Amorphoplanes digitatis: one gene and its partner. The protein of the gene in region 2 interacts with the protein of the main gene of each other region in a pairwise test. Links are inferred from orthologs where the notes say so. Each region holds a gene or a part of one and is shown on either strand. Other genes may lie near its edges. The genes, in order: rsfS and BJ971_RS07860.

Evidence for each region.
Region 1: the proteins of BJ971_RS07860 (region 2) and rsfS interact in binary tests that used the Escherichia coli proteins (3 or more experiments, as listed by UniProt). The link is inferred for Amorphoplanes digitatis from one-to-one orthologs.

Annotation. Positions count from the first base shown.
Region 1 is NZ_JACHNH010000001.1:7,371,657-7,379,911, forward strand. Bases 1,871-4,714 are described here. They hold rsfS (ribosome silencing factor), read right to left. Parts: upstream 3,572-4,714; coding sequence 3,170-3,571; downstream 1,871-3,169. Other genes in these bases: BJ971_RS32325 (DegV family protein), read right to left, coding at 1,871-2,099; BJ971_RS32330 (hypothetical protein), read right to left, coding at 2,124-2,489; BJ971_RS32335 (histidine phosphatase family protein), read right to left, coding at 2,538-3,173; nadD (nicotinate-nucleotide adenylyltransferase), read right to left, coding at 3,646-4,245; BJ971_RS32350 (hybrid sensor histidine kinase/response regulator), read right to left, coding at 4,343-4,714. Outside these bases: BJ971_RS32320 (putative protein N(5)-glutamine methyltransferase), read left to right, coding at 264-1,025; more of BJ971_RS32325, read right to left, coding at 1,254-1,870; more of BJ971_RS32350, read right to left, coding at 4,715-5,890; pepN (aminopeptidase N), read right to left, coding at 5,950-8,255. UniProt on the Escherichia coli protein: Functions as a ribosomal silencing factor. Interacts with ribosomal protein uL14 (rplN), blocking formation of intersubunit bridge B8.
Region 2 is NZ_JACHNH010000001.1:1,716,180-1,724,386, forward strand. What follows is about bases 3,284-6,079. They hold BJ971_RS07860 (ATP-binding protein), read right to left. Parts: upstream 5,315-6,079; coding sequence 4,253-5,314; downstream 3,284-4,252. Other genes in these bases: BJ971_RS07855 (DUF5682 family protein), read right to left, coding at 3,284-4,260; BJ971_RS07865 (SWIM zinc finger family protein), read right to left, coding at 5,405-6,079. Also shown: BJ971_RS40520 (nitroreductase family protein), read right to left, coding at 1-250; BJ971_RS07850 (VWA domain-containing protein), read right to left, coding at 537-1,709; more of BJ971_RS07855, read right to left, coding at 1,795-3,283; more of BJ971_RS07865, read right to left, coding at 6,080-8,207.

The DNA of each region.
Region 1 (8,255 bases), 5.7 Mb from region 2 along the record:
CGGCGCCGTCGCCCAGGGTGATCCCGCGGGATACCCCGACGGCGGCCCGCCCCCAGCACCCGAACCCACCACGGCCTCCCCGGCCGATGGCTCCTTCGGCGCCAGGACCGTCCGCAGCCTGGCGCTCACGTCGTCTGGATTCCTCGCCTCAAGCACGGGCCGAAACTAGGCCTACCGGCCGGCGCCTGCCCGCTCCCCTGTGGACAACCCGGCGATGTGGAAAATCCCTACCCCACCCCCGCCTTGTGCTATGAGATAGCCCCGTGACACTCACCGACCTGGCCGACACCATCCGCCGTCTCCGAGCCGCCGGCTGCGTCTTCGCCGAGGACGAGGCCGCCGTGCTCGGCGAGGCCGCCGCCGACCCCCGCCACCTCGACGAGTTGGTCGGCCGCCGGGTCCGGGGCGAGCCCCTGGAACAGGTCGTCGGCTACGCGGACTTCTGCGGCGTCCGGGTCCGCCTGCGCCCCGGCGTCTTCGTTCCCCGCGTCCGCAGCGAACTCCTGGTCCGCACCGCGGCGACCGAGACCGGCCGCGTGGTCGTCGACCTCTGCTGCGGTTCCGGCGCCCTCGGCCTGGCCCTGCGCAGTCAGCGCCCGGACGTCACCCTCTTCGCCGCCGACAACGATCCCGTCGCCGTGGCCTGCGCCCGCGACAACCTGGGCGGCGACGTCTTCGAGGGCGATCTCTTCGAAGCCCTGCCGGCCGAACTCCGCGGGCGGATCGACATCCTGCTGGCCAACGTCCCGTACGTCGCGACCCGGCACATCCCCCTGCTCCCGGCCGAGGCGCGGGAGCACGAGCCGCACCAGGCCCTCGACGGCGGCGACGACGGGCTCGATGTCTTCCGCGCCGTCGTCGCGGGAGCCGCGCGGTGGCTGTCGCCCGGCGGCCTGATGCTCTCCGAGATCAGCGAGGCCCAGACCGGGCCCGCCGTCGCCGCGGTGCGGGCGGCAGGGCTCCGTCCGGACATCGCCGAGGACGACGAGCTCGAAGCCAGGGTCGTCACGGCCCGCCGAACCTGAGTTCCCGAACGGGAGCGCGCCGCGACCAGGCTCAGGTCGAACCCCATCGTTGACCCGGGCACCCCGAATGCGGCCACAACGAAACGGCCCCAGCCTCCGAGGGCCGCCACAACGAAACGCCGCCAGCGATCCGAAGGCCGCCACAACGAAACAGGCCCGCCCCCGAAGGCCTCCGCAGCGAAACCGCTCCGGCGATCCGACCCGACACCGACTCCGTGGAACGGCCGGCTAGCGCCGGTGCACGACCACCCCGGCGACACCGGGGCCTACATGCGCCGCCACCACCGCGCCGATCTCCGTGATGTAGCAGTCCCGCAGCCGATCACCCAGCCTCACCGAGACCACATCCGCCAGCGCCGCCGCCCGATCCCCCGCGCCCAGATGGTGCACCGCGATATCGACCTCGCCCTCCCCAGACGCCTCCACCGCCAGATCGACAAGGCGGGCAAGCGCCCTCCCCGCCGTCCGGACCTTGTCCCGGACGACGATCACCCCGCCGTCCATATGCAGGATCGGCTTGACCGACAGCGCCGTGCCGAGCAGCGCCGACGCCGCCCCGATCCGCCCCCCACGCCTGAGAAACTCCAGCGTGTCCACGTAGAACAGCACACTGACCTGGGCGGAATGATCGACCGCTACCCGCCGTACCGTGTCAAGGTCGGCACCCCGGCTGGCCGCCGTCGCCGCGGCCAGCGCGACGAACCCCAGCCCCATTCCGGTCGTCTGGCTGTCCACGACCTGGACCTGCGGCCCGATCTCGGCCGCCGCCAGCACCGCGGCGTCGTAGGTTCCGGAGATCTGGGACGACAGGTGCACGGAGACGATGCCGTCCGCGCCGCCGTCCAGGAGATCGCGGTACGCGGCCGCGAACTGTTCGGGTGCGGGCCGGGACGTGCTGACCGCGACCCGCCGCTGCCCGAGTGCGTGTGCGACCTCGCCCGGCGAGATCTCCTCACCCTCGAGGCCTTCGACCCCGTTGATGACGACGGTGAGCGGGACGACGGTGAGGTCGTACGTCCCGCTCAGCTCGGACGGCAGGTACGCGGTGGAATCGGTGACGACCGCGACGGGCATGCGGGCACCGTAGCCGATGGTGGGCTAGTTCGCGCGGATAGTGGCGACGACGAACGGCGTGCCCTGCTGGCAGGTCGTCATCATGCCGGGCTGGGCCTCGCCGGTCGCGGTGACCGAGGCGCCGACCTTGGCGACCGATTTGAGCGCGGTGTCCTTGATGATCAGCAGGTGGTCCTCGAGGAGCAGGCAGCCCGGCTCGACCCCGGCCGTGACCGTGCCGGAGATGGTCTTGCTGCCGGCGGGCGGCGGTTTGGTGCTGGACTCTTCGGTGGGGGCGGCGGAAGAGGTGGTGGTGGCGGGGACGGCGGCGGTGTCGTCGGAGGCGCCGTTGGCGCAGCCGGCGAGGGCCACGACGACCAGCAGGGGGATGGCGAGGCGTCGAATAGTCATGATGCCTTGGACGCTACCGGGTGGCCGGATCGTTCCTCGCGGCGGCGATCAAACCGGCGGCGGCGTCGGCCGGTCGGTGAACGGGCCGACGTTGTAGGTGGCGATCTGCCAGCCCCGCTGCGCGTCGTGGGTGAGCTCGACCCAGTGGCAGTTCTGGAGCGCGCGCAGCGTGCGCAGCTGCTCGCGCGGCCAGCCGAGCAGGTGCCCGACCCCCGAGCGCACGGCCGCGCCGTGCGTGGCGACGACGACGGTGCCGCCGGGCTCGACCAGGTCGGCCGCGGCCTGTAGCGCCTCGGCGACCCGCTTGCCCAGGTCGTCGAGGGTCTCCACCTCGCCGCCGATGTCGTCGGCGCCGGCCGTCCAGCGGGCGTACTCCTCCGGCCGGGTCTGGGTGATCTCGGTCATGGTGAGACCTTCCCAGAGACCGAAGTAGCGCTCGCGCAGCCGCCGGTCGTAGGTCACCGACAGGCCGGTCAGCGCGGCCAGCGCGGCGGCGGTGTCGGCGGCCCGGCACAGGTCGCTGGCGACCAGGGCGTCGGGCCGCATCCGGGCGAGCAACTCGGCGGCGTCGACGGCCTGTTGCCGGCCGAGCTCGTTGAGCGGCACGTCGGTCTGGCCCTGAACGCGGTGGCCCGCGTTCCAGTCCGTGTTGCCGTGCCGCCAGACGATGAGCCGAGTGGTCATGCCGCGCCGGAGGAGGCCTCGGCCTCGGCAAGATCGCGGTCGTGGAACTCGATGGTCGGGCAGTCCTTCCAGAGCTTGTCGAGGGCGTAGAACTCGCGCTCCTCGGCGTGCTGGATGTGGATCACGATGTCGATGTAGTCGAGAAGCACCCAGCGTCCCTGCCGCTCGCCCTCACGGCGGGCCGGCTTGGCCTTCTCGGGCAGGCCCAGCAGGGCCTCCTCGATGGCATCGACGATCGAACCGACCTGACGCTCGTTGGCAGCCGAGGCGATGACGAACGCGTCGGTGATGTAGAGCTGGTCGGCGACGTCGATGAGGACGATGTCCTGCGCCTTCTTGTCGGCCGCGGCCTGCGCGGCGGTCAGCGCGAGCTCGCGGGCACGTTCGGTGACGGGCACCGGTCTCCCCTCGTTCGGTTTCAGAGTTACTAGCCTCTCATACGGGTATGACATCTCTACCCAGATGAATGGGCCTAAACCGGTCCTTCGGTACGATATAGGCCACGCTTTGCGATGTACTGCACCACACCATCGGGTACGAGGTACCAGACCGGCAGCCCGTCGGCGACCCGCGCGCGGCAGGCGCTCGACGAGATCGCCATCGCGGGCACCTCGACAAGCGTCACGGAATCGGCGGGCAGATGATCGTCGGAGAGCTCGAAACCGGGCCGGGTGACCCCGACGAAGTGCGCCAGCGAGAGCATCTCGAGCGCATCCTTCCACGACAGGATCTTCGCGAGCGCGTCCGCGCCGGTGATGAAGAAGAGGTCGGCCGTGCTGCCGAAGATCGCGTGCAGGTCGCGCAGGGTGTCGACGGTGTATGTCGGGCCGTCCCGGTCGACGTCGGCCCGGCTGACCTGGAAGTGCGGATTCGACGCGGTCGCGATCACCGTCATCAGGTAGCGGTCCTCGGCCGGGCTGACCTTGCCCTTCTGCCAGGGCTGGCCGGTCGGCACGAACACGACCTCGTCCAGGCCGAAGCGGCTCTGCACCTCGCTCGCCGCCACCAGGTGACCGTGGTGGATCGGGTCGAAGGTGCCGCCCATGATGCCGATCCGGCGCCGTTTCCGCACCGGCGAATCCTAGGGCACGTCTGGAGGATCATGGCGCCGCGAGGCGAAACCTGGACCTCGGCTCGGCGACGCCATGATCCTCCAGACGTGCCCTGGATCAGCCGTCGAGCCGGCGGCGGACCGCGCAGAGCAGATCCGCGGCCGTGAACGGCTTCTCCAGCAGCGCGACTCCCGGGTCCAGCGTGCCCTGCGAGGCCAGCACCGGCTGGGCGTACCCGGACATGTACAGCACGCGGGTGTCCGGGCGTACGTGTGTCAGGCGCTCGGCCAGCTCCTTGCCCAGCATCCCGGGCATCACCACGTCGCTGACCAGCAGATCTATCGCCCCCTCGTGCAGGGACGCCAGTTCGAGGGCCTCGGCGCCGCCCTCGGCCGACAGGACCTGGTAGCCCGCGCCGGACAGGATTCGGCCGGCCACGTCGCGCAGCGCCGCCTCGTCCTCGACCACGAGCAGCGTCTCACCGTGCCCGGCGGTCAGCACCGGCTCGGCGGCGGGCACGACCTCCTGCTCGCCGGCACCGGCGGGCAGCAGCACGGTCACCGTGGTGCCCAGGACCGGCTCCGAGGTCAGGCTGACGGCGCCGCCGGCCTGCGTGACGATCCCGTACGCGGTGGCCAGGCCCAGCCCGGTGCCCTCGCCGCTGGCCTTGGTGGTGAAGAACGGCTCGAACGCGCGCGCGACGACGTCGGGTGCCATGCCGCAGCCGGAGTCGGAGACGCGTATCCGGACGTAGTCACCCGGCGCGAGGTCGGGATGCTCGCCGACCTCCAGGCGCGCACCGGCGGTGTCGATCACCAGCTGGCCGCCCTCGGGCATCGCGTCCCGGGCGTTGGACGCCAGGCTGGTCAGCAGCTGCTCCAACTGGCCGGGGTCGCAGGTCACCGGCGGCAGCGACTCCGCCGTACGGATGATGAGGGCGACCCGGTCGCCGATCAGGTCGCGCAGCGTCTCCTCGGCGTCGGTGATGACGGCGTTGAGGTCGAGGACCTGTGGCCGGGCGACGTCCCGGCGGGCGAACTTGAGCAGCTGGTGCGTCAGGTCCGTGCCCCGCTCGCCGGCCCGGATGACCTGGCGGGCGTCGGCGGCGATGGTCTTGAGATCGGGCTGCGGCGCCTCGGCCTCCTCGATCACGAAGTTCGCGTAGTTCACGATCACGCCGAGCATGTTGTTGAAGTCGTGCGCGATGCCGCCGGCCAGCTGGCCGAGCGCCTCGAGCCGCTGGTTACGGTGCTCCTGCACCTCGCTGCGCTGGTGTTCCGCCTCGGCCTGGAGCCGGTGCCGCTCGGTCATGTCCCGGACCACGGCGATCGTCCTCCGGCCCTCCGGCCCCTGCACCCGCGAGAGCGAAGCCTCGGTGGGGAAGATCGCGCCGTCGCGCCGTCGCGCTTGCAGGGCGACGGTTCCGATGAAGCCGATACCGCCCGTGAGCCCGTCGGCGGCGCGACGCAGCCCGGCCAGCGACGGTACCTCGTTGATGTCCCCGAGCAGCATGGTGGCGCGCTGACCGAGCAGTTCACCGCGGCGCCAGCCGAAGACCTCCTCGGCGCGGTCGTTGACGAGGACGATCACGCCCTCGTCCATCACCAGGATCGCGTCCGGCGCAGCTTGCAGCAGGCCGCTGGACAGCTCCTCGGACCACTCCACCGACCTCACCCCCGTACGCCGAGGCTAACCTCTCGAACGGGGGATACAGGGCAAATCATCTATCCTCGGGCACGCAGCGCACGACGTACGTCATCGTCGCCATCGGTCACCACGCGACGCAGGATGGCCGACAGGTCCGGCGAGGCCAGCAGGTCCGCGGCGAGCCGCCGGGTCTCCGGCGTCACGACCAGCGACGGATACGCCAGCGCGGCGACCCGCTCCCCGCTCATTCCGGTACGCCGGCTCAGCATCCCGGGCATCTCGGCGAAGTACCTCTCCACGTACGGGGTGACGAGGTCGAGCTGCTCGGGCTGCCAGAAGCCGTGCGCCGTCGCCTCCAGGATCCGGTTCGAGGAGGCCGTGTCGTTGATGATCAACTCCCAGGCGCGGGCCTTGGCGCCGGCGTCGGGCAGCGCCGCCCGGCACCGGGCCGCCTGCTGCTCGCCGGCCGCGCTGCGGTCCGCCGCCAGCGTCGCCTCGATGTCGTCCGGCCCCGCCGCGCCCAGCACCACCAGCCGGTAGAGGATCAGCCAGCGCAGGTCGTCGTCGACGCTGACGCCCTCGGGCACGCCCTCGCCGTCGAGCCAGCCGCGCAGCCGCGCGGTGTCGATGCTCGCCCCGATCAGGCCGCGCACGCCGGCCAGCCGGCGCGAGCTGCCGGGCTCCGCGGCGGTCAGCAGCCGCTCGCTCGCCTGCGCGAGCAGCTCCAGCGCGGCGGGCCTGGTCTCCGGCGTCGGGTAGCGGTCGACGAGCGCGGAGGTCATCCGCAGCACGTCCTCGACCAGGACCACCTCGCGCTCGACCGGCAGCGCCGCCAGGACCAGGGTGACCAGCTCGGCGACCGGCCGCTCGCCGTCCTCGACCGCGTCCAGCGTCGCGCTCCAGAGCAGCGCGCGGGTCAGCGAGTCGTCGAGCATCGGCAGGATCAGCGGCACGGCTTCGACGGACGCGTCGTCGAGCCGGATCTTGGCGTAGGTCAGGTCGCCGTCGTTGACCAGCAGCAGATCGGCCGCGGGCTCGCCGGTCAGTTCCGGCAGCCGGGTACGGCCGCCGTCGACGGCCGGGTCGAGGTCGACCTCGAGCAGCCTGCGGCGCGCCACCGTGCCGTCCGGTGCCCGGTCGTACAGGCCGACGCCGATCCGGTGCGGGCGCAGGGTCGGATACCGCTCCGGGGCGGTCTGCACGACCGTGACCTCCGCGTACCGGTCCTCGGCGTCTCGGCGCACCTCGGCGCGCAGCGTGTTGATCTGCGCCCGGCGCAGCCACACGTCCGCCCAGGCTGTCAGGTCCCGGCCACTCGCCTTCTGCACGACGGCGAGCAGGTCGGCGAGGGTGGCGTTGCCGTACGCGTGCGCCGCGAAGTGCTCGTTGAGCCCGGCCAGGAACGCCTCCTCGCCGACCCAGGCGACCAGCTGGCGCAGCACCGCCGCGCCCTTGGCGTACGAGATGCCGTCGAAGTTGAGCAGGGCGAGCGCGGTGTCGCCGACCTCGGTCGGCGCCACCGGGTGGGTGGACGGGCGCTGGTCGGCGCGCATGCCCCAGGCCTTGCGGTGCATCGCGAACGTGGTCCACGTCTCGGTGAACCGGGTGGCCTCGGCGGCGATCCGGGTGCCGAGGTACTCGGCGAACGACTCGTTCAGCCAGAGGTCGTCCCACCAGGCCATGGTGACCAGGTCGCCGAACCACTGGTGCGCCATCTCGTGCGCGATGACCATGGCGCGCTGTTCGCGCTCGCCGTCCGTGACCGCCGAGCGGTGGATGAACTCGTCGCGGAAGACGACAAGGCCGGGGTTCTCCATCGCGCCGAAGTTGAACTCGGGCACGAACGCCTGCTGGTAGTGGCCGAAGGGGTACCGGACGTCGAAGAGCTCGTGGAAGCGGTCCAGGCACTGCCGGGTGACCGTGAAGATCTCCTCGGCCTGCTCGTCGAGGTGCTCGGCCAGCGCCTGCCGGCAGTAGAGCGCGAGCGGGATGCCGTCGTGCTCCGCGGTGCGCACGTGGTAAGGCCCCGCGATCAGCGACACGAAGTAGGTCGACAGCGGCTTGGTGGTGGCGAGCTGCCAGCGGCCGTCCGCGGCCGGGCCGGCGGGCTCCCCGTTAGCCGCCACCAGCCAGCCGTCCGGCGCCCTCACCCGCAGCGTGAAGGGTGCCTTGAGGTCCGGCTGGTCGAAGCACGGGAAGATCCGGCGGGCGCCGTCCAGGAACATGTGCGCGTACAGGTAGACGCGGCCGTCGGCGGGGTCGGTGAAGCGGTGCAGCCCCTCCCCCGTGTTGGAGTAGGTCATCCGGGCGTCGACGACCAGCTCGTTGGTCTCCGCGAGCCCGGCCAGCGCCAGCCGCTCCTCGGCGAGCGCGGCCGCGTCCA
Region 2 (8,207 bases):
ACTCGGACGGGTAGGTCGCGAACTCTCGACTGTCGCCGGAGCCGCCGGCCGCGACCCGATCGGCCACTGTCCTTTTCAGCCTGGCCAGCGGGTCACCGGTCACGACGTAGACATTCCATGGCTGCATGTTGCTGCCCGACGGTGCATCGGCGGCCGCCGCCAGCACCCGTTCGAGAACCTCGCGCGGGACGGGTTGATCGGTGAATCCACGAATCGACTGCCTTGTTCGTACCGCGCGATAGACGTCCATCGAGTCCATCATCCCAACTTCGTGACCAGCCGCCGCACGGGACCGGGCACGACGAGGCGGCCTCTACCGGCCTGACACCGCCGATCTCCAGCGCGCCAAGCCGGACCCGGCCATGCGCGGCATGCAGCAGGTACAGGAACGGGCCGCCGAAGTGCCCTCCCTGCGGATCCAGGCGGTCATTCCGGCAGGAACTCCCCGCGCTCGCTCAACTGCCGCCGAGCGCCTCGAGACGTGTCCCCTGGCCGTCCGCCGGGATCGCCCGGATACGACTGCCGAAGCCTGGCGGTCACTGCTGTTGGCGGGCCGCGAAGGCCATCAGGTCGCGGCGTTCGATGGCCGCCGCCATCAGGTCCGGGAACGCGTCCGGCGTGCACGCGAAGGCCGGCACGCCCAGGGCCGCCAGCGCCGCCGCGTTCTCGTGGTCGTAGGCCGGCGCACCCTCGTCCGAGAGCGCCAGCAGCACCACCACCTGGACACCGGCCGCCGTCATCTCCGCGACCCGGCGCAGCATCTGCTCGCGGACGCCGCCCTCGTAGAGGTCGCTGATCAGCACGAAGATGCTGTCCCGCGGCCGCGTGATCAGTTGCCGGCTGTAGCCGATCGCCCGGTTGATGTCCGTCCCGCCGCCGAGCTGCGTGCCGAACAGGACCTCGACCGGGTCGCTCAGCTGGTCGGTCAGGTCGACCACCGCGGTGTCGAAGACCACGAGCGACGTGCGCAGCGAGCGCATCGACGCCAGCACCGCCGCGAACACCCCGGAGAACACCACCGACGCGGCCATCGAGCCGGACTGGTCGACGCAGAGCACCACGTCGCGCTGGATCGCGGTGGCGCGGCGGCCGTAGCCGACCAGGCGTTCCGGGATCACCGTGCGGTGTTCCGGCTGGTAGTGCTTCAGGTTCGCGCGGATGGTCCGGTCCCAGTCGATGTCGGCGTGCCGGGGCCGGTTGATGCGTGCCGCCCGGTTCAGGGCGCCGCTCACCGCCGCCCGGGTGTGCTGGGAGATGCGTTGCTCCAGCTCGGCGACGACCTTGCGGACCACCTGCCGTGCCGCGTCCTTGGTCCGCTCCGGCATCACCGCGTTCAGCGAGAGCAACGTCCCGACCAGGTGCACGTCCGGCTCGACGGCGTCCAGCATCTCCGGCTCCAGCAGCAGCCGGGTCAGGTCGAGGCGCTCGATCGCGTCCGCCTGCATCACCTGCACGACCGTGCTGGGGAAGTACTCCCGGATGTCGCCCAGCCACCGCGCCACCTTCGGCGCGGACCCACCGAGGCCGGCGGACCGCGACGTGCCGGCCCCCTCGCTGTCACCACCCGCGTCGTAGAGAGCGGCCAGCGCCGCGTCCATCGCGGAATCGCGCCCCTGCGCCGTGCCCAGGGACTCCTGCGCCGGACCACCCAGCACAAGCCGCCACCGGCGCAGACGCTCCCGCCGCGCCGGATCCTCATCGTCCGTCATCTGATCTCCCGGCCTAGTGGCGCGCTGAGGGTCGGCAGTGGGGGTGGCTGGCGGCGTGGGCGTTGTGCCGGTTCGTCGTTGTGGGTCATCTGATCTCCCGGCCCAGCAGCGCGCTCAGCGTCGGCAGGGCGAGGGCCGCCCTCTCGTGGTCCAGCACCAGCGGCTCGGCGGCCGCCCGCCCGCCGGCGCCCGAGCCCGCGATGCGTTCGCCGATCGCGCGTCGTTCGCCGGCGGCGAACCCGCCGAACGTGCGGCGCAGCAACGGCAGGACGTCGTCGAACGCCTCCGCCGGGATGTCGGCGACCCAGCCGTCGAGCAGGTCCAGCAGCGTGTCGTCGTGCACGAGCAGCAGACCGCCGCCGCCCAGGAAGCCCTCGACCCAGGCGGCGCCGTGCGCGGGCGGCGTGCCGACGGTCAACGGCAGCCGCAGCCGCCGCAGCACCTCCGCGATGCCGAGGCGGCCGGCGTCGAGCAGCAGGCGGGTCAGCCGGCCGGCGAGCAGGCCGTGCAGGTCGGCGCGCTGCGAGACGGAGGACAGCGTGGTCAGCCAGCGCTCCCGCAGCTCGTCGTCGTCCAGCAGGGCGACGGCGGAATGCACGCCGTCGACGCGCTCGCGCAGCTGCTCGGCGGCCTCGTCGGAGAGCGAACCGGCGGCGGCCGGCAGCCCGGCGCAGACGCGGGCGAGCAGGCTCGCCGTCACGGTGGACAGGCCGGCGAGGTCGGTGCGGCGGACGTCGCCGTAGCGCAGGGTGCGTGCCAGCGCGGGGATCGCCGCCATCAGGTGGCCGATGTCCGAGTCGAGCGCGGCCCGGGTGTCGAGGGCGGCGAGCACGGGCGGGTACGCGCCGGCCAGGTCGGCCAGCAGGCACACCTCGACCAGCTCGGTCACGTCGGCGAGCGTGGCCGCCTTGCGGGCGGCGTCGATCACCTTGGTGGTCGCCGCGACGGCGACGGTCGTGCCCCACATGCTGCCCTCGACCAGCTGAACGGCGAACTCCGGCTGCCAGCGCAGCCGCCACTGCTCGCGGAACGTGCCGGTGCCGCGCCGGGCCGTCTCCGCCTCGCCCCACGGCACCCCGATGGCGCGCAGCCGGTGCAGCAGCCGGCTGCGGGACAGGTCGATGTCGCGGCGCAGGTCCAACTCGAGCTCGCGTTCCAGCGCCTCCGGCTTGAGCCGCACGGTGCGCTGCTGCGCCGCGAGATCCTTGGCCAGCGGCACGGCCGGCATGTCGTCGGGCACGCCGCCGAGCCGCTCGCCGACGACGAGGCGCCGGTCGATCAGCTCAAGGCGCAGCGGCTCGCCGTCGCACATGACGGCCTCGGCCGCCTCGGTCACCTCGGCGAGCCCCGCGAGTGGCCGCCCGCGCACGACCGCGAGCGCCTCGGCGAGCCGGGTGGCCTCGATGACGTGCGCCGACGAGGTGGGCACGCCCTCGGCGCGCAGCACCCCGGCCGCGTCGACGAGCCACCGCGGCACGACGTCGTCGGTCGTCGTGAACAGGTGGTGATACCAGCCCGGCGACCGCACACCCGCGCCGTAGCCGGACTGTGCCGCCAGCCGCCCGTAGGTCCACGGCACCCAGGTGAAGGCGACCTTGGCCTTCTTCCGCCCCTTGAGCAGCGCGGCATCGTCCTTGGCGGCGACCTTGCGCGCCAGCGCGGGGACGTGCCACGCGCCGCACACGACCGCGATGTTGTCGTGGGTGCGGCGCACCTCGCGCAGCACCGTGCGCATGTAGGCCTCGCGGACGAGGTCCTCGGGGTCCTCAGGCGACGACTCGCGGATGGCGGTCATCGCCTCGGCGATGGCCTCGAACGCGGGCAGCCCCCGGTGCTCGACGACGTCCTCCCACCAGCGCTCGGGATCGTCATATCCGGCGGCAGCGGCGAGCTCCCCGATCGGATCGACCGGCCGCACCCGCACCGGCGCCGTGACACCCCCGTCCTCACCGGGTTCCGTCGGCCCGGGAGTCACCCGCCCCGGCCCACCGCCGCCCTCCGAGACGTCCAACTCGCCCGGACCCGCGCTGCCCAGGTCGCCCGTCACGGCCGGACCGGGGCCGCTCTGGGCAGGTGCGGCGGGGTCGGCGGCAGGGTGCGTGTTCAGGTCGGCTGGGTGTGTGTTGGTGGGCGGGTGCGGCGTGTGGGTGTCGATCGGGCCCGTGTCGGCGGGTGGGGGCGACGGTGTGGCGGGGCGCGGGCCGGCGGTCGGTGGGGTGTCCTGGGTGCGGTCGTCGGTGAGGCGGTAGGAGTAGGGGAGGTCGAAGAAGCGGACCGGCACCCTGTGCTCCACCGCCCAGCGGATTGCCTGCCACTCCGGTGAGAAGACCGCGAACGGCCAGAAGGCCGCGCGGGCGGGGTCGTCCGCCGCGTAGCCCAGCAGCGCCACCGGCGGTTCCAGGCCGGTGTCCGCCGCCCAGCGGACCAGGTCGTCGGCCTCCGGCGGGCCCTCGATCAGCACCATTGCGGGGCGCTGGCGATTCAGCTCCTGGACGACCGCGCGGGCCGAGCCGGGTCCGTGGTGGCGGATGCCGTAGAACTGCTCAGGCATCGCGGGCGGCACGGTAGAAGTCGCGCCAGTCGGTGCGTTCGCGGACGACCGTCTCGAGGTATTCGCGCCAGACCACGCCGTCCGAGGCCGGGTCCTTGACCACGGCGCCGACGATGCCGGCGGCCACATCGGACGGGTGCAGGGTGCCGTCGCCGAAGTGTGCGGCAAGGGCCATGCCGTTGGTGATCACCGAGATCGCCTCGGCGGGGGAGAGCGTGCCGGTCGGCGACTTCAGCTTGGTGCGGCCGTCCTCGGTCAGGCCGGTGCGCAGCTCGCGGAAGATGGTCACCACCCGGCGGATCTCGTCGAGGGCGGCCGGCACCTCGGGCAGGTCGAGCGACTTGCCGAGCTGGGCCACCCGGCGGGACACGATCTCCACCTCGTCGTCGGCCGAGGCCGGGACCGGGAGGACCACCGTGTTGAACCGGCGGCGCAGCGCGCTGGAGAGCTCGTTGACGCCGCGGTCGCGGTCGTTGGCGGTGGCGATCAGGTTGAAGCCGCGCTGGGCCTGCACCTCCGTGTTGAGCTCCGGCACCGGCAGGGTCTTCTCCGAGAGCACGGTGATCAGCGCGTCCTGCACGTCGGACGGGACGCGGGTCAGCTCCTCCATCCGGGCGATCGCGCCGGTCCGCATGGCGCGCATGATCGGGCTGGGCACCAGGGCCGCCTCGGACGGGCCGTCCGCGAGCAGGCGGGCGTAGTTCCACCCGTAGCGGATCGCCTCCTCTGCCGTGCCGGCGGTGCCCTGCACCAGCAGGGTCGAGTCGCCCGAGATCGCGGCCGCGAGGTGCTCGGAGACCCAGGTCTTGGCCGTGCCGGGCACGCCGAGCAGGAGCAGCGCCCGGTCGGTGACCAACGTGGACACCGCGACCTCCATGAGCCGCCGAGGGCCGACATACTTCGGGGTGATCTTGGCGCCGTCGCCCAGGAGGTAGGTCACCACCGCGTGCGGGGACAGCCGCCAGCCCGGCGGTCGCGGCCGGTCGTCGGTCGCGGCGAGCAGCGCGAGCTCCTCGGCATACTGATCCTCGGCGTGCGGTCGCAGTGCGGTCACTCGAACTCCTGTCTGTCCCACGGCCCGGCTGCCCGGCCCGCCGGCGCTGCTATGACTGGCACGTTACTAAGCACCTCCGACAAGAACCGGTCAGGTGCGCGAGCCGGGCTCCACCTCGGATTCCGGCGGCCGCAGCTCCCGGAGCATCTCGTGGCGGAAGGCGAGGATCCGGGCCAGCTCGGCGACCGGCCGCACCCGGGACGGGTCGGCCGGCTGCTGATCGAGCTGCTCGGCCAGCCGGGCGACCTGCGCCGCGTAGCCGGGCGGCATCGCCATCGCCGCGGCCCGGCACAGCTCGGCGAGCTGCCAGCTGTGCTTGTCCGCACGCACCCGGTGCGCGATGGTCTCCACCACCGCGACGGCGAGCTCGTCCGGCCAGGCGCCCGGGTGCACGGCAAGCAGCCGGTGCGCGAGATGGTCCTCGCGTCGCAGGAAGTCGGCGGCGATGCGGGCCAGGTCGGCCGGCGGCAGCAGCAGGTGCAGGTCCCATCGGACGGCCTCGCGCAGCCCGGTCGCGCTTCCCCGGGTGTCGTTGTCGACGAGCGCGGCCGCCCAGGCGGAGTCGGCCTGCATGATCGCCGCCTTGGCCCAGCCGTGCAGCAGCGGCGTCTCCCAGTCGTGCCCGCGGGCCAGGTCGACGACCGCGGCCGGGGAGCGCCCGAATGCGTCGGTCCAGATGGTCAGGGGCGTGCCGGCGACGACCTCCTCGAGCAGCCAGGCCTGCACCCCGGTGCCGTGCGCGGGCTGTGCGCCGACGCCGTCGCGCCGCAGCTCGGTCGTCAGCTCAGCGGGCGGGCCGACGACGAGCCGGTCGCGCCCGAGTGTGCGGCGCTCGAGGCGCACCGCCGCCGTCGCCCGGGTGGTCATCCGCCGGCCGAGCGACGATCCCGGCAGCCGCCGCAGCAGGTCGAGGGCGGCCTCGCGGACACCCTTGCGCCGGTCGTCGAGTGCACGGTCGAGGAAGGCGTCGTCGGCGAGGGACAGCCCGGTGCCGATCGCGTCGACGAACCGAGTGCGGTCCTCGGGCGTCTCGGTCTGCCAGGTGCTCTCCAGCAGGGCGAGCGCGGCGGCCGGGTCGGTGCCGCGCAGCCGGGTGAGGTGGGCCAGGCGTTCGCCGCCGGTGCCGGTCTCCCACACCTGCGGATCCGACGGCGTGGCGGCGCCGGGCGCCTCGTCGCGCAGCCAGCGCCAGTCGGCGCGCATCGCGGCGAGCCAGTCGCCGCGCCGGCCGGCGACGCGGCCGATCGCGGGCCGGACGGCGCCGTTGCGGCGGCCGGCGTCGAGCAGCGCGGGCAGCGACTCGGGCGGGACGAACCCGCCGTGCCGGGCGGCCGCGGTCAGCCACTGTGCGAGCAGCTCCTGCGCCTGCTGGGCGCCGCCGGGCGCGCCGCCGTCGGTCAGCAACCGCCGAAGCCGGGCCCCGGCCGCGGCGGGCAGCGGCGGGCCGGTCTCGGCGGGCGCGGACGGGACCGGCGCGTGGCCGGACGACGGCGTGACGCCCGCCCGCCGATAGGTCAGCGCGGTCGCGGCCGCCTCCAACAGATCGGCGGCCGGAGCACCGGCCGGTGCCAGGCTCAGGACCCGGTCGCCGACGTGCAACCCCGGTGATGTCCACGGCCGCCGGGCGGTGCCGACGAGGGCCGCCGCCAGCAGGTCGGCCGGCAGCTCCGGCCCGCGCCCGCCCCCGCCGCCGGGCGCCGGCGGTGGCGCCGGCACATAGTTGCCGTCGACCCACGCGGCCAGCGGCCGCAGCCCCGACGGCGACCACTCGCCCGCGACGGTCGCGGGCGACCCGCCGGCGGCGGCCAGCAGCCACCATGGCTCGCGGTGCCCCGGCGCCAGCGGCAGGGACTCCCCGGCGGCGTCGACGAGGAACCCGTCGGCGCCCGGCACCACGTCCGCCAGCAGCACCGGCGCGTCGTGACGCCAGGGCTCGGCGGCCAGCGTCGACGACCAGCCGGCCAGCGCCGCCCGCAGGCCGGCGGCCGGTGCCGGTGCGGTCAGCGGCCGGGGCGTGCCGAACTGCTCCTTCACCAGCGCCCGCAGCGGCGCGGCGCCGGGGTAGAAGCAGAGCGCCGCCTCGATCGCCGTGCCCGGCACCACCTCGGCCGCCGGCGACTGCCCGGGCGCCGCGAACGACAGCAGCAGCGCGAACCGTCCACTGCCGACGCCGAGCAGCCAGGTCCGCCGGGTCGTGATGGCGCCCTCCTCGCTGTCGATCTGCCCCAGCACCTGCCACAGGTCCCGGACCTCGGCGGTGGCGAGCACGTCCTGGTTGGCCACCGGGAACCCGATCCGGGACCGGACCGTGGCGGCCAGCGCCGGCGGCAGCGCGCCGAGCCGCTCATGACCCGCGACCAGCAGCCGGAGCAGCGCGAGCTCGCCGAGCAGCCGGTCGGCCCAGTGCGGCCCGATGCCCGCGACCCCGCCCAGCCGGCGCACCGCGGAGGCGGCGGCGGGCGCCTGCGCGTCGACGAGACGGGCGGCCATCGCCTCGTAGGGCCGGCGCCCCGCCTGCTCCGCGCCGGCCAGGCCCTGCTGCACCTGGTCGTCGAGCCACCGCCGCAGCTCGGCCATGCCGGCCGCGACCCGGTCCGCCCGCTGCCGGGCGCGTTTCTCGGCGGCGGCCGGGTCCACCGTCCCGGCGCCCCGGGCCGGCGCCGCCGTCGCGCGGGCCGCGCGGGCCGCCTGCCACTCGCCGGCGAACGCGGGCGCTGGCGCCTCGACCGGGCCGCCGCCGGCCCAGTAGAGCAGCAGGCCGAGCGCGTGCTTGCAGGGGAACTTCCGGCTCGGGCACGAGCATCGGTAAGCCGGCCCGGCCAGGTCGACGCAGACCTGGTACGGCTTCTGCCCGCTGCCCTTGCAGAGACCCCACAGGACCTCATCGAGCAGG